Regions from separate parts of the Ferdinandcohnia sp. GQ5 genome, predicted to be linked through region 1. Evidence: riboswitches for the same ligand, from Rfam matches in the RefSeq annotation. Region 1 holds a riboswitch; each other region holds the start of a gene.
What was found. A riboswitch is a leader RNA that binds a small molecule or an ion and turns the genes downstream of it on or off. The one in region 1 is predicted to bind S-adenosylmethionine.
Positions count from the first base shown of each region.

Region 2: another riboswitch for S-adenosylmethionine. It lies ahead of metK (methionine adenosyltransferase); the one in region 1 lies ahead of AC6CHV_RS04070 (carboxymuconolactone decarboxylase family protein).
Region 3: another riboswitch for S-adenosylmethionine. It lies ahead of AC6CHV_RS16995 (aliphatic sulfonate ABC transporter substrate-binding protein); the one in region 1 lies ahead of AC6CHV_RS04070 (carboxymuconolactone decarboxylase family protein).

Region 1 is NZ_JCAXEW010000002.1:405,971-411,552, reverse strand. Features, by position in the region: gene AC6CHV_RS04080 (pectate lyase family protein) at 1-812, opposite strand, end outside; gene AC6CHV_RS04075 (helix-turn-helix domain-containing protein) at 1,240-2,103, shown strand; SAM riboswitch class I at 2,324-2,432, shown strand; gene AC6CHV_RS04070 (carboxymuconolactone decarboxylase family protein) at 2,577-3,227, shown strand; gene AC6CHV_RS04065 (response regulator transcription factor) at 3,468-4,154, shown strand; gene AC6CHV_RS04060 (histidine kinase dimerization/phospho-acceptor domain-containing protein) at 4,129-5,582, shown strand, end outside.
Region 2 is NZ_JCAXEW010000024.1:42,961-48,542, reverse strand. Features, by position in the region: gene pckA (phosphoenolpyruvate carboxykinase (ATP)) at 131-1,720, opposite strand; SAM riboswitch class I at 2,003-2,164, shown strand; gene metK (methionine adenosyltransferase) at 2,557-3,756, shown strand; gene AC6CHV_RS22890 (gamma carbonic anhydrase) at 3,968-4,492, opposite strand; gene tbcS (tetraprenyl-beta-curcumene synthase) at 4,613-5,582, shown strand, end outside.
Region 3 is NZ_JCAXEW010000014.1:44,633-50,214, reverse strand. Features, by position in the region: gene AC6CHV_RS17010 (aldo/keto reductase) at 348-1,265, opposite strand; gene AC6CHV_RS17005 (hypothetical protein) at 1,373-1,531, shown strand; gene AC6CHV_RS17000 (Crp/Fnr family transcriptional regulator) at 1,579-2,082, opposite strand; SAM riboswitch class I at 2,433-2,542, shown strand; gene AC6CHV_RS16995 (aliphatic sulfonate ABC transporter substrate-binding protein) at 2,660-3,655, shown strand; gene AC6CHV_RS16990 (ABC transporter permease subunit) at 3,706-4,536, shown strand; gene AC6CHV_RS16985 (ATP-binding cassette domain-containing protein) at 4,556-5,269, shown strand; gene acsA (acetate--CoA ligase) at 5,288-5,582, shown strand, end outside.

The DNA.
Region 1 (5,582 bases):
TTTGAAGCATATTTCTCTTCCATAAATTGAATCGTTTGATAAATATCAGTGTCTGTTGAGGGATTTTCATCTGCAGGTAATCCGAATTCAGACCAGGAAATGGTGATGTTGGAGCCACCGTTCTCTGTATCAATTAATCCATCCGCTGCAATTGGAAATTTGCAATGGTCAATCCATACATTGTTGGCACCATTTATTTTAATATAAGTCCAGCCTACTTCCTTGTGTTTTCCTGTATCATCCCATTGCCACATGCCATCAAAGTTCAGATTACGAATGACGATATCGTTCGTAGACCGTTGTAATTTTAACTCGACAGATCTTATCGTTTTTCCTTTTTTTGAAAAAATCGTGAGTCCTTCAATATTATCAATATTTAGTTGTGAAACACCAGAAGCTTCTATTTTTGGATTGGTAAATCCGTTCATAGGATCTCGATATTTCGTAATGAAACGAAACTTCTTTGTTTCCTCAGAACTCAGATTTAGATTCTTCCACCCAAAATTTAAGTCCTTAGCGATTTCAATTACTTTCACACTTCCAGCTTGTGCATCCAAAATGGCCTGTAAAAACTCTCTTTCTGTTTTGACCTGTCGATAATAGGGTGTATCAATGTATTCACTTCGGTCATTCACCCCTATTGAGGCATAACCAGAAACAGATAGAAAACTACTGTCATAATCTTTCATATACCTAATAGTGTTGGGAATCGAATCGATTGCTGCAGCGTGAGCCGTACCATTTCCGGTCAAGAAAAATGGCGCAAATAAGGAAAAAACCATAACCAATACCATTGCTTTTCTAAACTTCATAAAATACCACCTTTGCAATTTTTTAACTAAGTCTCAATGCAAACCAAATACAAACAAGCCTTTATATTACACCTCCAATCAACGTCTAACGGTAAACATTAGATTATTCTTGTAAACCCTTTCATGTTTGTGAATTCAAAAACTTCTATATTAGTTTAGCAAGCTTCTCATTACATATTTTGTGAGAAGAAGACGTTTCTGTTTACATTTTCGAAGGTGTTTAGGCATGTACACAGGAGAGGGGGTTCCTTTTTCCTAGTTCCTCGTTTGTTAAATAGGAGTAAAGTTGCGATTCCTTAAAAAATGAAGGATATGGGCAGATGAACATGTAATAAAAAGAACATAACTAGAGTACAAGTTTTAAGCGGGTGAAAAATGAGAACACGAATAAAGAATTTTGTTGGCTCATTTGGAGAGGAGTTGAATAGTGGTGCAAAAAATAAGTGTTTCTCTTCGTGAACAGCCTTTTTATATAAATCGTTTTAGTGGATACCATCCGTCAATGGCAACACATCATCTGCACCAAGATTACGAAATTTATTATTTATCCAAAGGGGAACGGATTTACATTATTAATGGGGAAGAGTACCTAGTAAAGAATCAGCATCTCGTTTTTATTGATAAAAATGTGATCCATAAAACGGTCAAGAAAAGCAATCAAGTGTATGAGCGAATGGTGATAAACTTTAGGGAGTGCTTCTTGAGTTTAGGCGAACAACATATCGTGAAGCAGCTCTTTGAAAATGGACCGTACATTATATCGATTCCTCAAAATAAAAGAGAATTAATTAACACTATCATAATGAGGCTATTCGAGGAGTACCAAAAGAATCTAAAGGAAAGGGATATGTACCTTAGATCTTTGCTATCCCAATTATTAATTGAAAGTAATAGACTGATAGAGGATGCGTGTCCTTTAGAAAAGATGAAAGTTTCGGGACAACAAGATAACACTGGTAAAAATGAAATCGAAAAGATTATTACATTTATTAATAACAATTTTACAAGCGATATTTCACTTGGTGTTTTATCCTATCATTTTCATGTAAATGAGCAGTATATAAGTAGACTTTTTAAAAAATACACTGGATGCAGTTTTATTGAATACTTGAACGCAATCCGTATAAATGAAGCAAAAAGATACTTAATACATACAAGCTTGAAAGTGAATCAAATTGCAGGAAAAGTGGGTTATTCCAATCATGTTCATTTTTGGCGAGTGTTTAAGAGGAATACAGGCATGTCCCCGAATCAATTTAGGATACTAAAGCAGAACGATCATCATCTTTAATAAGGTAACTATCTTGGTAGTTGTTCGAGAGATCATAAAATACGTGAATCAGTCGCTGCTAATCTAGTTAACACGTTTATAGACTTTATCGAAAAACGACATTCATCTAATACTTGTGGCTTGGATGTATTTTCGAAATAATTTGATATTTCAGTTGACAACCTCGAGTGACTTCATGTACGCTAATATTGTTAAATATTACAAAAATAAAATACGACATCTCTTATCGAGAGTCGGGGGAGGAACCTGGTCCAGTGAACCCGCAGCAACCGTTACAAAGAATGTAACTAGGTGCTAATTCCAGCAAGCATTTGCTTGAAAGATGAGTGTGGGATACATATTGCCTCTTCCTCATCGGAAGGGGCTTTTACATTTTATTCACTGGAAATAAGGATATTTGATTTTAAGGTGAGTAAATTAATGTGAAAAGTTGTATTTTATTTGGTGAAAAATAGCTAAGGGAGAGATTTACGATGAGTTTGTACAAAAAGGAATATTTCGGAAGACTACCAGAATTGAAAAAATATGCACCTGAAGCATTTCAATCATTTATAAAGTTTGATAGCCAAGCACTAGCTGCAGGCAAGCTTTCCGTAAAGCAAAAGGAATTGATTGCGGTTGCAGTAGCCCATATTACAGGTTGTCCTTATTGCATTGATTTACATGTTGGGAATGCAAAGAAGAATGAGTCTTCTAGAGAAGAAGTAGCAGAGGCTATTTTTGTTGCAACAGCATTAAAGGCAGGTTCCGCTTTAGCACATGGTGTGAATGCACTCAATGCCTATGATGGAAATGGCGATGAAGATCTATATAAAGAGGCTTATTTTGCAAGACTAAAAGAATTTGCTGATTTAAATGGTGAGGCTTTTAAAGCATTTATTGATTTTGACACAAAATCTCTTAAGGCGAAAAACTTAACAGAAAAAGAGAAAGAGTTAATCGCGGTGGCATGTGCGCACACAACAGGTTGCGCGTATTGCATTAACCTACATACGAAAAATGCCAAAAAAGCGGGTGCTGATTTAGAAGAAATCTCAGAAGCGATTTTCGTGGCAGTAGCATTAAAAGCAGGTTCTGCTTTGGCACACAGTGTAAATGTGCTTAATGCGTATGATGAGAAGTAATTAACAATATAAAACATAATCTTTTAATAGAAGGGGAACACAAACCTAACCAAAGGTCTGTGTTCTCTTTTTATTTTCCACCTATATTTTCATGATAGACTAGGATTTGCATCTCAAAATAATAAGAAAATCTTAAGATTTGCATGCAGTGTTTGTTAAGATTTGATTGATATCCTTTCCTTATAGTAAATTCTAAGGAGTTGATAGAAATGGTGAACACCACAAGTAGGAGTGAACGTTATGAATATATTGGTTTGTGACGATGATCAAGCCATCGTCGATGCGATTGGAATTTACTTAGAGAATGAAGGCTATACGGTTTGTAAAGCTTCCAATGGACTAGAAGCAATCGAGATCATCAAAAGTCAGGAAATTCATCTTATCATCATGGATCTGATGATGCCGAAAATGGATGGAATGAGAGCGACGATGGAAATTCGGAAAGAAAACAATATTCCTTTAATCATGCTTTCTGCAAAATCAGAGGATCATGACAAAATAATAGGTTTAAATATTGGGGCAGATGATTACATGACGAAGCCTTTTAATCCGTTGGAACTTATTGCAAGAGTTAAATCCCAACTGAGAAGATATACAACTTTCGGTGGCCTTGATACGAGAACCAATATAGTACAGACTGGGGGATTGATTATCGATGATGAAAGTAAAACGGTCACTGTTGATGGCGAGGAAGTCCATCTTACACCCGTTCAATATAAGATTGTAAGGCTTCTGACAGAAAACGCGGGTAGAGTATTCTCAATCGAGGAGATATATGAAAAGGTATGGAACGAACCCTCCTTTAACCCGGAAAATACCGTTACCGTTCATATTCGAAAAATCAGAGAGAAAATCGAAATCAATCCGAAAGAACCAAAATATTTGAAGGTGGTGTGGGGTGTTGGATATAAAGTGGAAAAAATATAGCCACTCGATTATAACGAAAATCATTGTTTTTGTCATTGCGATCTTGTGTTTTACAGGAATAGCTCGAGCCGTTGTGGAAGTGGAGATTGTGAATGATGGGAATTTTAGCAGCGTAACCGAAGAGCATTACATAGAGAGCATGGCCTATGTAAAGGAAAGTGAAAGGTTGATTGGAGACCTCACAAGACTATTAGGGAAATATAAAAGTGAGGAACATATTTTAAGTGGCAATACCCTTACTCAGGAAGAATGGAAGCAAGCAGAAGAAGATTTATATTACACAGAGTTTCAATATTCTAGGTCTTATAATCCTGAGTTAAGTGAAGAGAAGAACTTTGATAAATTTGAAGAAGAGTATGCTGATAAGCTCGCTGAAGCAAAAAATCAGATGATCAAAGAAGATTTAAAAGAGTTTCATATGCTCATTCAAAATCTTGATGATTATGAGCCAATCTTTTATGCAAGTGATGGTACCAATGTGTTTGCAAATAGTTCGAGTACGAATAAAGAGCAGTTTGAAACGTCACCAGCATACATGATATTTGAGGAATACAAACAAGAGTTTTATCCAAAGGAAACAGAGAAAAATGAGCATTTATATCGAATTACCGAGCAAATCGATGAAATTGATATGGAAAACACCGTTATTTTTGTAGGATTTTCGAAACAATTTTTAAATGAAAAAGCACAAAAGTGGCAAGAAGTAAAAGCAGTTGCTACTACAAGTTTATATCAAATATTAGGATACTTGGCAGGATTCATTCTTTCATTTATTTATTTAGTGCTAGTAGTTGGTAGAAAATCATTTCACGATCAAGAGTTAACCTTCCGTCCGGTAGAAAGACTATACAATGACATAAATATTGTGATGTGTATTCTTCTCATTCCACTATGGATAATGTTAGTGGATGACGTGTTTGAAAATATGACGAATATGTTCACCATCATCACCATTCCATTTGCGATTTTGGAATTAATATTGCTACTGCTCCTTGTGAAGCATGTAAAAAATAAAACACTTCTTAAGCACACATTGATCTATACAATCATCTACAAACTTGTGAAATTTTTTGGTGATGTCTATAAAAGCGGAAGCATTGCTGTAAAAACCGTATTAGTTGTAATTGGCTATCCACTATTGATCGCTATTACTTTTTTCATGTTTCCAATTACAATTGGGCTTGCCGCTTGGTTTGCTTATAAAAAGGTCAAGGCCTTCCAAAACATTCAAAAAGGAATCGAGATTGTCAAGGATGGTAATCTTCATCATCGAATCGAGGTTGTCGGAAATGGAGAATTTGCAAAACTTTCATCAAATGTCAACAGCATTACGGATGGGTTGAAAAAAGCGGTAGATAGTGAGTTGAAAAGTGAACGATTAAAAACAGAGCTTATTACCAATGTCTCACATGATATTAGAAATCCGTT
Region 2 (5,582 bases), on a different contig from region 1:
CCTTTATTTCCAGCTCCAACGCTATTACGTTCGAGGTCACAAGCCAATCCGTCAAAAGGGTAAGGAAGCACCTTCTAGCAAGATCGTCTTTTACTTGAAAGGGCTGATCAAGACGATAACGTATTTGATATTAAATGCGTGGTCCGCCCAATAATTCGATTTCTTTAGCAACATTAGAGAACTTCTTGAAGTTTTCTTTGAATTTCACAGCTAATTCTTTTGCTTTTACATAGTATTGACTTTGGTCCGCCCATGTTTTTGATGGTTGAAGTACATCATCAGGAACCCCAGGAATATGAATTGGAATTTCCAGACCAAAAATATCATTCTTCACAGTTTCAGCATTATTTAATTCGCCTTCTAAAGCAGCTTGAACCATTGCGCGAGTATATGATAGTTTCATTCTGCTTCCAACGCCATATTCTCCTCCAGTCCAACCTGTATTCACTAGGAATACTTGAACATTGTGTTCATCGATCTTTCTACCTAACATTTCTGCATATTCTGTTGCAGGAAGTGGTAGGAATGGTGATCCAAAGCAAGTTGAGAATGTTGCTTGTGGAGCAGTAACACCACGTTCTGTTCCTGCTAGTTTACTTGTATATCCACTTAAGAAATGGTACATGGCTTGTTCCTTAGTTAGTTTACTGATAGGAGGTAAAACACCAAAAGCATCCGCAGTTAAAAATACGATTGTATTCGGATGACCTGCAATACTAGGAACAATAATATTATCTATATTATCGATTTGGTATGCAGCTCTTGTATTTTCAGTTAATGAATTATCATCATAATCAGCTATTCTGGATTCTTCATTTACAACCACATTTTCTAACACAGAGCCAAAGCGAATCGCATCGAAAATTTGTGGTTCCTTCTCGCGAGAAAGGTTGATGCATTTAGCATAGCAACCGCCTTCAATATTAAACACGCCAGAGCTAGACCAACCGTGTTCATCATCGCCAATAAGACGACGTTTTGGATCTGCTGAAAGAGTAGTTTTTCCTGTTCCAGATAGACCAAAGAATAGTGCAACGTCACCTTCAGGGCCTACGTTTGAAGAACAATGCATGGAAAGAATATTTTTTTCAGGCAATACATAGTTCATCACAGAGAAGATTGATTTTTTAATTTCTCCAGCATATTCAGTTCCTCCGATTAACACTGTTCGTTTTTCAAAGGAAATAATAATGAATGTTTCAGAGCGAGTACCATCTACCTCAGGATCAGCTTTAAAATTTGGTGCACAAATAACTGTGAATTCAGGTTGATGTGTATTTAGATCCTCTTCTGTTGGTCGAACAAACATTTGTTGAGAGAAAAGGTTATGCCAAGCATATTCATTGATTACTTGGATTGGCATGCGTACTTTTTTGTCTGCACCTGCATATCCATTGAATACGAAAATCTCATCTTTTTCTGTTAAGTATGAAAGTACTTTTGTATAAAGTTTTTCATATACTTCTTCAGAAATTGGTTTGTTTACCTTACCCCAATCAATTCTATCTTTAGTAGATGCTTCTTCTACGATGTATTTGTCTTCAGGTGATCTTCCGGTGTACTTCCCAGTTGTCGCACGTATAGCCCCAGTCGAAGTAAGGATTCCCTCTTGTCTAGATAGTACTTTTTCAACTAAAATAGGAACAGATAGGTTATGAAGTGCGTTTTTTCCATTCACTAATTCTAATAGCTGCTCATTTGTAACTTCAACTGAATTCATGTTAAACCATCCTTTATTAATTTTTAAATTTCCATAAATTATCTCAAATTTACAATTAGTATAACACATTAATAAAAATAGTCTATACTATTTAACGTATTTTACGTAACATATCATTAAAAAGTGCGCGCAGATTCTAAAATAGTCCTTTATAATCGATAATTCTTTTATAGTTTGTCAATATTGAGGAAATAGTGTGACACACTTCGACTTTGTTTTTTTTCGGAATTCTGTTGACACCTTAAGGACTACTGCGATATCATATGTCATTGAACGGATACTCTCTTATCCCGAGCTGGCGGAGGGACAGGCCCAATGAAACCCGGCAACCATCACTTTTCTTACATATCAAATGGTTTTTAGTGAAACCTATTAGTAGGTCTCCACATTCGAAAAAGTGATAAGGTGCTAACCTGAGCAAGGTATGTCCTTGATCGATAAGAGTGAAAGGCTGGATAAACGATAAACCTTTCCTCGAAATAGTAGGAAAGGTTTTTTATTCTTTATTGGTTTTATTGATGTTACTTAACGCGTGATATGTGTTTAAATTATTCTCGGAGTTCGATTCCAACAGAATAATGTTAAAGCCTCCGGCGGATGCCTCGATTTTTTAGCGGAAATTTTTCGCTTCCTGTGGCAACCGTCTTTATGACCCACATCGTGTCGGCCTAAAGATCGGGCGCAAAAACGCCAAGGCACATTTGATCGTAGATAACTGTTCATTTAATATAGGATAGAAAATCGTGAAGGTAACAATACTAAGGGAATGAGTACCGTATCAATGAATGTCAGAACTCGAACTATTCGATTCTGAATCCGAAAAGGAGGAAGCGTTTGTGACAAATAGACGCCGTTTATTTACTTCAGAATCTGTTACAGAAGGACATCCAGATAAAATCTGTGACCAGATTTCAGATTCTATTTTAGATGCGATTTTAGCAAGTGATGCAAATGCACGCGTAGCGTGTGAAACTTCTGTCACAACAGGTCTTGTACTTGTTGCGGGAGAAATTACAACTTCTACATATGTAGATATCCCAAAGATTGTCCGTGAAACGATTAAAGAGATTGGCTATACACGAGCAAAATACGGATTTGACTATGAAACTTGTGCAGTTTTAACATCCATTGATGAGCAATCTCCAGATATTGCAATGGGGGTTGACCAAGCGTTAGAAGCACGTGAAGGTCAAATGACTGATGAGCAAATTGAAGCAATTGGTGCTGGAGACCAAGGATTAATGTTTGGTTATGCTTGTAACGAAACAAAAGAATTAATGCCTCTACCAATTTCATTAGCTCACAAGTTATCACGCAGACTAACAAAGGTACGTAAAGATGAGATTCTTCCATATTTACGTCCAGATGGAAAAACTCAGGTTACTGTTGAATACGATGAGAACAACAATCCAGTTCGTATCGATACGATTGTTATTTCAACCCAGCACCATCCTGAAATTTCATTAGAGCAAATTCAACGTAATTTAAAAGAACATGTAATTAACCCTGTCGTTCCTAGTGAACTAATTGATGAGAATACTAAATATTTCATTAATCCTACTGGCCGTTTTGTAATTGGTGGTCCTCAAGGGGATGCTGGGTTAACTGGCCGTAAAATTATTGTTGATACGTACGGTGGTTATGCACGCCATGGCGGTGGCGCTTTCTCGGGTAAGGATCCAACTAAGGTTGACCGTTCAGCTGCATATGCTGCTCGTTATGTTGCGAAAAACATCGTAGCAGCTGGTTTAGCGGATAAATGTGAAGTTCAGCTTGCGTATGCAATCGGTGTTGCACAACCAGTTTCTATCTCTGTAGACACATTTGGAACCGGAACTGTGTCAGAGGATGTACTTGTAGAATTGGTTCGTGATAATTTTGATTTACGTCCTGCTGGAATTATCAAGATGCTTGATCTACGTCGTCCAATTTATAAGCAAACCGCTGCATATGGTCACTTTGGTAGAAATGATCTTGATTTACCATGGGAGCGTACTGACAAAGCAGAAGCGCTTAAAACACAAGCTGCAAAATAAGAAAGAAAAAAGCTCGCCTTAATGGTGAGCTTTTAACTTTATTCATCTGAAATGCTATGAGTGGTTGGATGAAAGCAAATAGATTATCCAATTTAGTATCAAACTTGACTGAATAAAGTTAAAGCCTCCGGCGGATGCCATAGATTTTCAAGGGTAATTTTTTGAGCAAGCTCAAAAAAATCTGGGCGTAAATACGCCAAGGCGTATTTGATTAACCGCGTTTTTCTTTTTGTAATTCCTTATAATGCTGCCCTTTTTCCACATATTCACGGCGAATTCTGGCCATATCTTTTTTATCTTCATCATTTAATTCACGAATAACTTTAGCTGGTCTTCCGAATGCAAGAGTGTTTGGTGGAATCTTTTTGCCTTGTGGAACTAGGCTTCCGGCACCTATAAAAGCCCCTTCACCAACCTCTGCCCCATCAAGAATAATGGACCCCATTCCGATTAGCGCATTTTTACGGATAATAGAGCTATGTAGGATCACCTGATGACCAATTGTGACATCATCTTCAATAATTAAAGGATTATTTGGGCTTTGATGCAAGGTTGAGTTATCCTGAATGCTCACTCTTTTTCCGATAATGGTCGGTGCCACATCCCCCCGTATGACAGTATTAAACCAAATGTTTGTTTCCTCACCAATTTTTACGTCACCAGTAACTGTCGCATATTCCGCAATATATACAGAGTCGGCAATTTCAGGATATTTCCCTTTGTATGGATAAATCATAATAGTTACATCCTTTCGTTTGATATTCGATAAATAATCATTTATGGTAAGTGTATCAACTTTTACAATTATCGTAAATCTTACATATATTCAATGTTCCTAAATATTGAGGTGATATCGATGGTACCAACAAAACCGATTAGTTTAATGAAGAAAGTGTATCGTGAGGTATTTCCGATTGTACATCGTGAATTATCAATTTGGAAAAAGAAAGCGGAGGCTATTCCAAATGAGGAACTTCGGAGACAGGCATTAGCGAGTATTCAAACTAAAACGTTTCACTGTGAAGGTGGAGCAATTCTCGCCTTATTATCAGAAGGACAAATGGAGGAATGCATTCGATTTATCGTTGCGTATCAAACGATTAGTGACTATCTAGATAATCTTTGTGATCGAAGCACCTCGCTTGATCCGTTAGATTTTAGCTCGTTACATGATTCTATGCCAGATGCCTTACGACCAGGATGTCCAACAAAAAACTATTATCAATTTCGAGAAGAACAGGATGATGGGGGTTACTTGGAGAGCCTAGTAACAACCTGTCAGGATGTTCTTCACAACCTTCATCATTATGATAAGATTGCTGATTATTTACAGGAGTTGGCAAGTTATTATTGTGCTTTACAAGTTCATAAACATGTAAAGGTAGAAGAGCGAGTTCCAAGACTTGAGAATTGGTTTAAAGATCACCAAAAGGATTTGCCAAACATGGAATGGTATGAATTCTCAGCCTGTTCAGGGTCTACACTAGGGATTTTTTGTTTAGTTGCTTACGCTTTTCATGAAGAATTCAACGAGGAGATGGCCAACAAAGTTCGGAATGGGTATTTTCCATATATCCAAGGCTTGCACATCCTTCTTGATTATTTCATTGATCAAGAAGAGGACCGTAAAGGTGGAGACTTAAATTTCTGTTTTTATTATCCACATGAAAATGAATTGGTAGATCGCCTTAAGCACTTTATCACCGAAGCAGATAAACATACAGCCGGGTTACCAAACGAAAAATTTCACCGAATGATTAATAGGGGTTTATTAGGTCTATATCTATCAGATGAAAAGGTAAGGGCACAACGAAGTGTATTAAAAA
Region 3 (5,582 bases), on a different contig from region 1:
TTAGCCAGTCCGAAGCTACCTAAACTTCAGACACAACCGCGCAGATTTTACCTATGCCTGTCCGAAGTCACCTGAACTTCGGACACAACCGAGTAGATTTTACCTTAGCTAGTCTGAAGACACACATACTTTCGGACACACCCCCTCAAAATTTGCTATTGCAAGTCCAAAGCTACCTAAACCTCAGACACAACCGAAAAAATTTTACCCTTGCCTGCTTTGTCTAGCTCTCAGGCACCATCGGCTCTAGGTCACAAGCCAATCACCTTTGAAAGCAAAGGACGCCTTCTGTCAGCGCTAATCTTATGCTTATCGCCAATATACGGGCGTGAGCGAAGCTTTGTTATTTACGGAAGTAGATAACCAGCCGCTTGAAAAATGCTGTACCAATCTTCGCGGGATAACTGGACTTCACTTGCTTTCACGGAATCCTTTAATCGCTCGATATTCATGGTTCCAATTACCGGCTGCATGTTGGCTGGATGACGTAATAGCCACGCAATTGCAATAGTTGTATTGGATACGCCGTATTTTTCAGCAATTTCATCAATTTTTTGATTTAATTCTGGACATTTTTCATTACCGAGAAAAGGTCCTTCAAAATAACCATATTGAAAAGGTGACCATGGTTGAATGGTAATGTCATTCAATCGGCAAAAATCAAGGACATCTCCATCACGGTTAATGGATTGATCAATTTGCATATTAGTTGTAACACCACTTGCAATCATATGGGCATTGGGGATACTTAATTGTAGCTGATTTGCAACAATTGGCTGCTTTACATATTTTTTTAATAACTGTATTTGCATCGGCTTTTGGTTAGAGACTCCAAAATGACGAACCTTCCCTGATGATTCCAACACATCAAATGCCTCTGCAACCTCTTCAGGCTCAACAAGGGCATCTGGACGATGTAAAAGTAAAACATCAAGATAGTCCGTTTTAAGACGTTTTAAGATTCCATCTACGGAATTAAGTATATGTTCTTTTGAAAAGTCAAACATTCCTTTTCGAATGCCACATTTGGATTGAAGAATGATTTTCTCCCTCACGTCATCGTTCATATGTATCGCATCTGCAAAGATTTCTTCACAAGTGCCACTTCCGTAAATATCGGCATGGTCAAAAAAGTTTGCTCCGTTTTCTAATGCCGTTTGTATAAACGCTTCCGCCTCAGGCTTTTCTAATGAGTTGATTCTCATACACCCTACTGCTATAACAGGAACCTCTAGTGAACTAGTGCCGAGTTTTATTTTTCGCATTGTGTTAAACCTCCAAGTTTTAATATAGGAATATTATTACTGTTACCCATTTCTAGTTTACATATTTCGCTATTGATTGGAAAGTATAGATAAAAGGAGGTTAAGTAATGAACCAAATAAAACGCTTATTCATGCTGTTATTATTAGCATTTCCGATGTTTTTCTTAATGGGTTGTGGGGATGACGAAAGACCTGAGGAAGGCGAGGAAATTGAAGAGATTGAAGAGGAAGATGAAATCGGTGACGGCGAGATTGATGATGAGTAGAATATAAAAGGAGTTCTCCCAAAATCGGGTAGAACTCCTTTTTTTAGTTATGCAGTGGTTGTTGCTGTTTTAGTATCTTTTTTCGTATGAATTCGTTTTGTTAAGAATGGTACTGCAAATCTATCTACACCGTAGTAGTATGTTGCAGCGCCTGCAAATAAGAGAATAACTGCTAATGTGTAAAGTACTGGGTTTGTGCTAACTGTTCCAGCAAGTAAGAAGTTTAGGTTCATGAATGCCCCTGCAATTAATGCTGGGATTGTTGCAGCACCTAAGATTAATCCAAGTCCAACTAGAACTTCTCCCCATGGAATGAGTACGTTAATTATATCAACGTTTGGAACGGCAAAGCCTTCTAGGAATGTTGCATACCAACCTGCTACTGCTGGGTGTTCGCCACCAGCCTTTGCAAGTGCTCCTTGGAGGAATCCGCCTGCGTCAAATCCTCCAGTCAATTTATGAAAACCAGCTTCTAGCCATTGAATACCTAACCATACACGTAATACTGTCCAAATAACTGCCATTTTAGGTCCTTTTAAGAATGTTCTCATCTTAATCTCCCCTTTTATTTTATATTGTGAAGTTATTCACAAGTTGTTATAAAAAAATATGATCGTTTTAGCTGCCAGCTTGGGTAGTTAGTTTGTGAAGTCTTTCACTAACTTTCTACACCCTTAATATACTATGGATTTTCAATTAAAGCAATGGGCTTCACAAATATGACACAAATGTTTTTTGATTGTATTTATAGTCTCAAATTTAACGTTTTGTATAGGGAATGATTATAATCACCGAAAATTTTAATAAGGGAAAATTTTTCAAAAAGTGTTTGACTTTGGGTATTTTACACTCTATAATCCATTTATAAAGTAAAACTAGAACGTATTAATTTAATAAAGGACTCTTATCCAGAGCGGTGGAGGGACATGGCCCTACGAAACCCGGCAACCTTCAAGATTATTCTTGAAAAGGTGCTAATTCCATCAGGTAAAATTACCTGAAAGATAAGAGGAGGAAAAAAGCCCTCTTCTTACTAGAAGGGGGCTTTTTTCATCGTTAGGATATGCAAGTTAGAAGTTGTATTAGTACTATTCCTAGTTTTCCTATAAAAATACTGGAGGTACAGACATGAAGAAAATAAGCGTTATTTTTATTGCTGTATTACTGTTGATTGGAATTGCAGGTTGTTCGAATAGCACAAGTAAAGCGAGCCAAGGAAGTGAAAAACCTAAAAAAATCACATTAGATTATGCTTTTTATTCACCTACGAGTCTTGTGTTAAAAGAGTTTGGGTGGGCTGAAGAAGCATTCAAAGAAGAGGGAATTAAGGTTGAATTTGTTCTAAGTCAAGGAAGTAATAAAGCATTGGAATTTTTAAATAGTGGAAGTGCAGATTTCAGTTCATCTGCAGGCGCAGCGGCTCTAATGGCAAAAGCAAAGGGTGCTCCAATTGAATCGGTGTATATTTACTCAAAGCCAGAGTGGACAGCGTTGGTCGCAAATAAAGATTCAAAGATTCAAAGTATAAGTGATTTAAAAGGAAAAAAGGTTGCTGCAACTATCGGAACAGACCCATATATTTTCCTATTACGCGCCCTTAATGAGGAAGGGTTAAGTCCATCAGATGTTGAAATCGTTAACCTCCAGCATGGAGATGGAGCGGCCGCGTTATCTTCTGGTCAGGTGGATGCATGGTCGGGGTTAGATCCTCATATGGCAAGAGTTGAATTAGAAACGGATGCGAACCTTTTTTACCGCAATGCAGATTTTAATACGTATGGAACCTTAAATGTGCGTTCTGAGTTTGCGGAAAAATATCCCAATTACGTAGAAGAAGTCATTGAGGTCTACGAAAAGGCTCGTAAATGGGTTTTAGAAAATCCAGAGGAAACAGCGGAAATTTTGGCAAAGTCCGCAAATATTGATATTGAAGTTGCTAATAAACAATTAAATGAACGAAATGATTTTTCTAATCCTGTTCCTGGTGAAATACAAATTGAGGCATTAACCGAAGCAGGTAAGGTGCTTCAAGCACAGGAAATCATCGGAAAAGATGTTAAATTGGATCAACTGGTTCAGGAATTGATTAATCCTACGTTTGCCGAAAACGTAATTAAACAATAGGGATTGTGCCTCTTTCAAAACGGCACTTCCTCGTGATAGGAGACGGTAAAATGAGCACAAAAGGCGGAGCGTTGACTAGACAAATTAAGGTGAAATCGAAGCGTGAGTTTGTATTATCAGGAAGTCTAAAAGTAGTTCTACTTGGGAGTATCATCCCGGCTATTTTAATCGTGGTTTGGCAATATTTAAGCCACATTGGTGTACTTGAAGGTCATCTTATGCCGGCACCAACGGTTATCCTTGCGAAAATAATTGAATTTGCTGGAGATGGAAGTCTGTGGGGCCATATTGGGATTACGTTATATCGCATCTTTTTTGGGTTTCTCATTGGGGTAGTTGCTGCTGTTATATTTGGTTCATTGGTCGGCTATTTTAGAATTGCTGAACAGTTACTAGACCCGATGATTCAGGCTTTCCGTTCGATTCCGTCCCTTGCTTGGGTACCTCTTTTTATCTTGTGGATGGGGATTGCAGAACCATCAAAAATTACACTAATTGCGGTTGGGGTATTTTTTCCGGTTTATTTAAACATCGTGTCAGGCATACAGGGTGTTGACCGAAAGTTGATTGAGGTAGGGAAAATCTATAATTTTTCATCGTTTGAGTTAATTAGAAAGGTAATATTGCCTGCATCCCTTCCTTCTTTTCTAGTTGGAATCCGAAGTGGGCTTGGGCTAGGTTGGATGTTTGTCGTTGCAGCTGAATTAATGGGTGCTAGTCAGGGGATTGGATATTTGCTTGTTGTTGGCCAAAACTCCTATTCTCCTGAGACGGTCATCGCAAGCATCGTACTATTTGCGATTTTAGGTAAAATAACAGACTCCATTTTGAAGAAAACAGAGGAAAAAACTCTTCACTGGCAGGATAGCTTTGTGAAGTAGACCTGAAAGGATGAATTAGATGCTGGCAGTTCAAAATGTCTCTAGAACCTTTTCGAATGGTACGACAGGGTTTAAAAATATAAATCTTGAAACAAAACAAGGTGAAATTGTGGGAGTACTAGGTACGAGTGGGTGTGGAAAGAGCACCTTATTACGTGTCTTATCTGGATTAGATTCGGATTATACAGGTACGGTGAAAATAAGCGGGGACATCATTAAGTCCGTTCATGAAAAGGTGGGCGTTATTTTTCAAGAATCACGTTTAATGCCATGGTTGACAGTATTAGAAAATATCTCGTTTGGTTTAAAGAATGATAGTAAGAAAAGTGAAAAAGCCCAGGAATATGTAAAGTTAGTAGGATTGCAAGGATTTGAAAATCATTATCCAAAGGATATCTCCGGTGGGATGGCACAAAGAGTATCGATTGCTCGTGCACTTATCACAGCACCTCGAGTTTTGCTATTAGATGAGCCATTTAGTGCGCTTGATGCATTTACGAAAATGCAGTTGCAAGATTTGCTGCTGACAATATGGGAGAAATACAAATCAACGATGCTCGTCGTTACTCACGATATCGATGAAGCACTTTATTTATGTGACCGAATTGTTATTTTAAAAGGGCAGCCGGGTGAAATCTATCAAACGATTCAAATTGATGATCCAAAGCCAAGATCTCGTGGTGATATAAAGTTGGCACAATTGAAGGCGGAAATATTGTCTCTACTAAGTTAAAGAAAGGAGAGAGTGGAATTGACAACCACACAATTAGGTGCGATAAGACCTTTTGAAGGTACCTATAATCTACAAAACTATGATCAGGTATACCAAGACTTTTCATGGGAGGAAGTTGAAAAGGAGTTTAGTTGGTATCAAACAGGGCAAGTCAATATGGCGTATGAATGTATTGACCGGCATGTCGACGATGGGTATGGAGACAAAGTTGCCCTTCACTACATTAATGAAGCAGAAGAACAAATTTTTACATTTAAAGATATCAAAGAAAAATCGGACCACTTAGCGTCGGTGTTAAGAAAATACGGGGTTA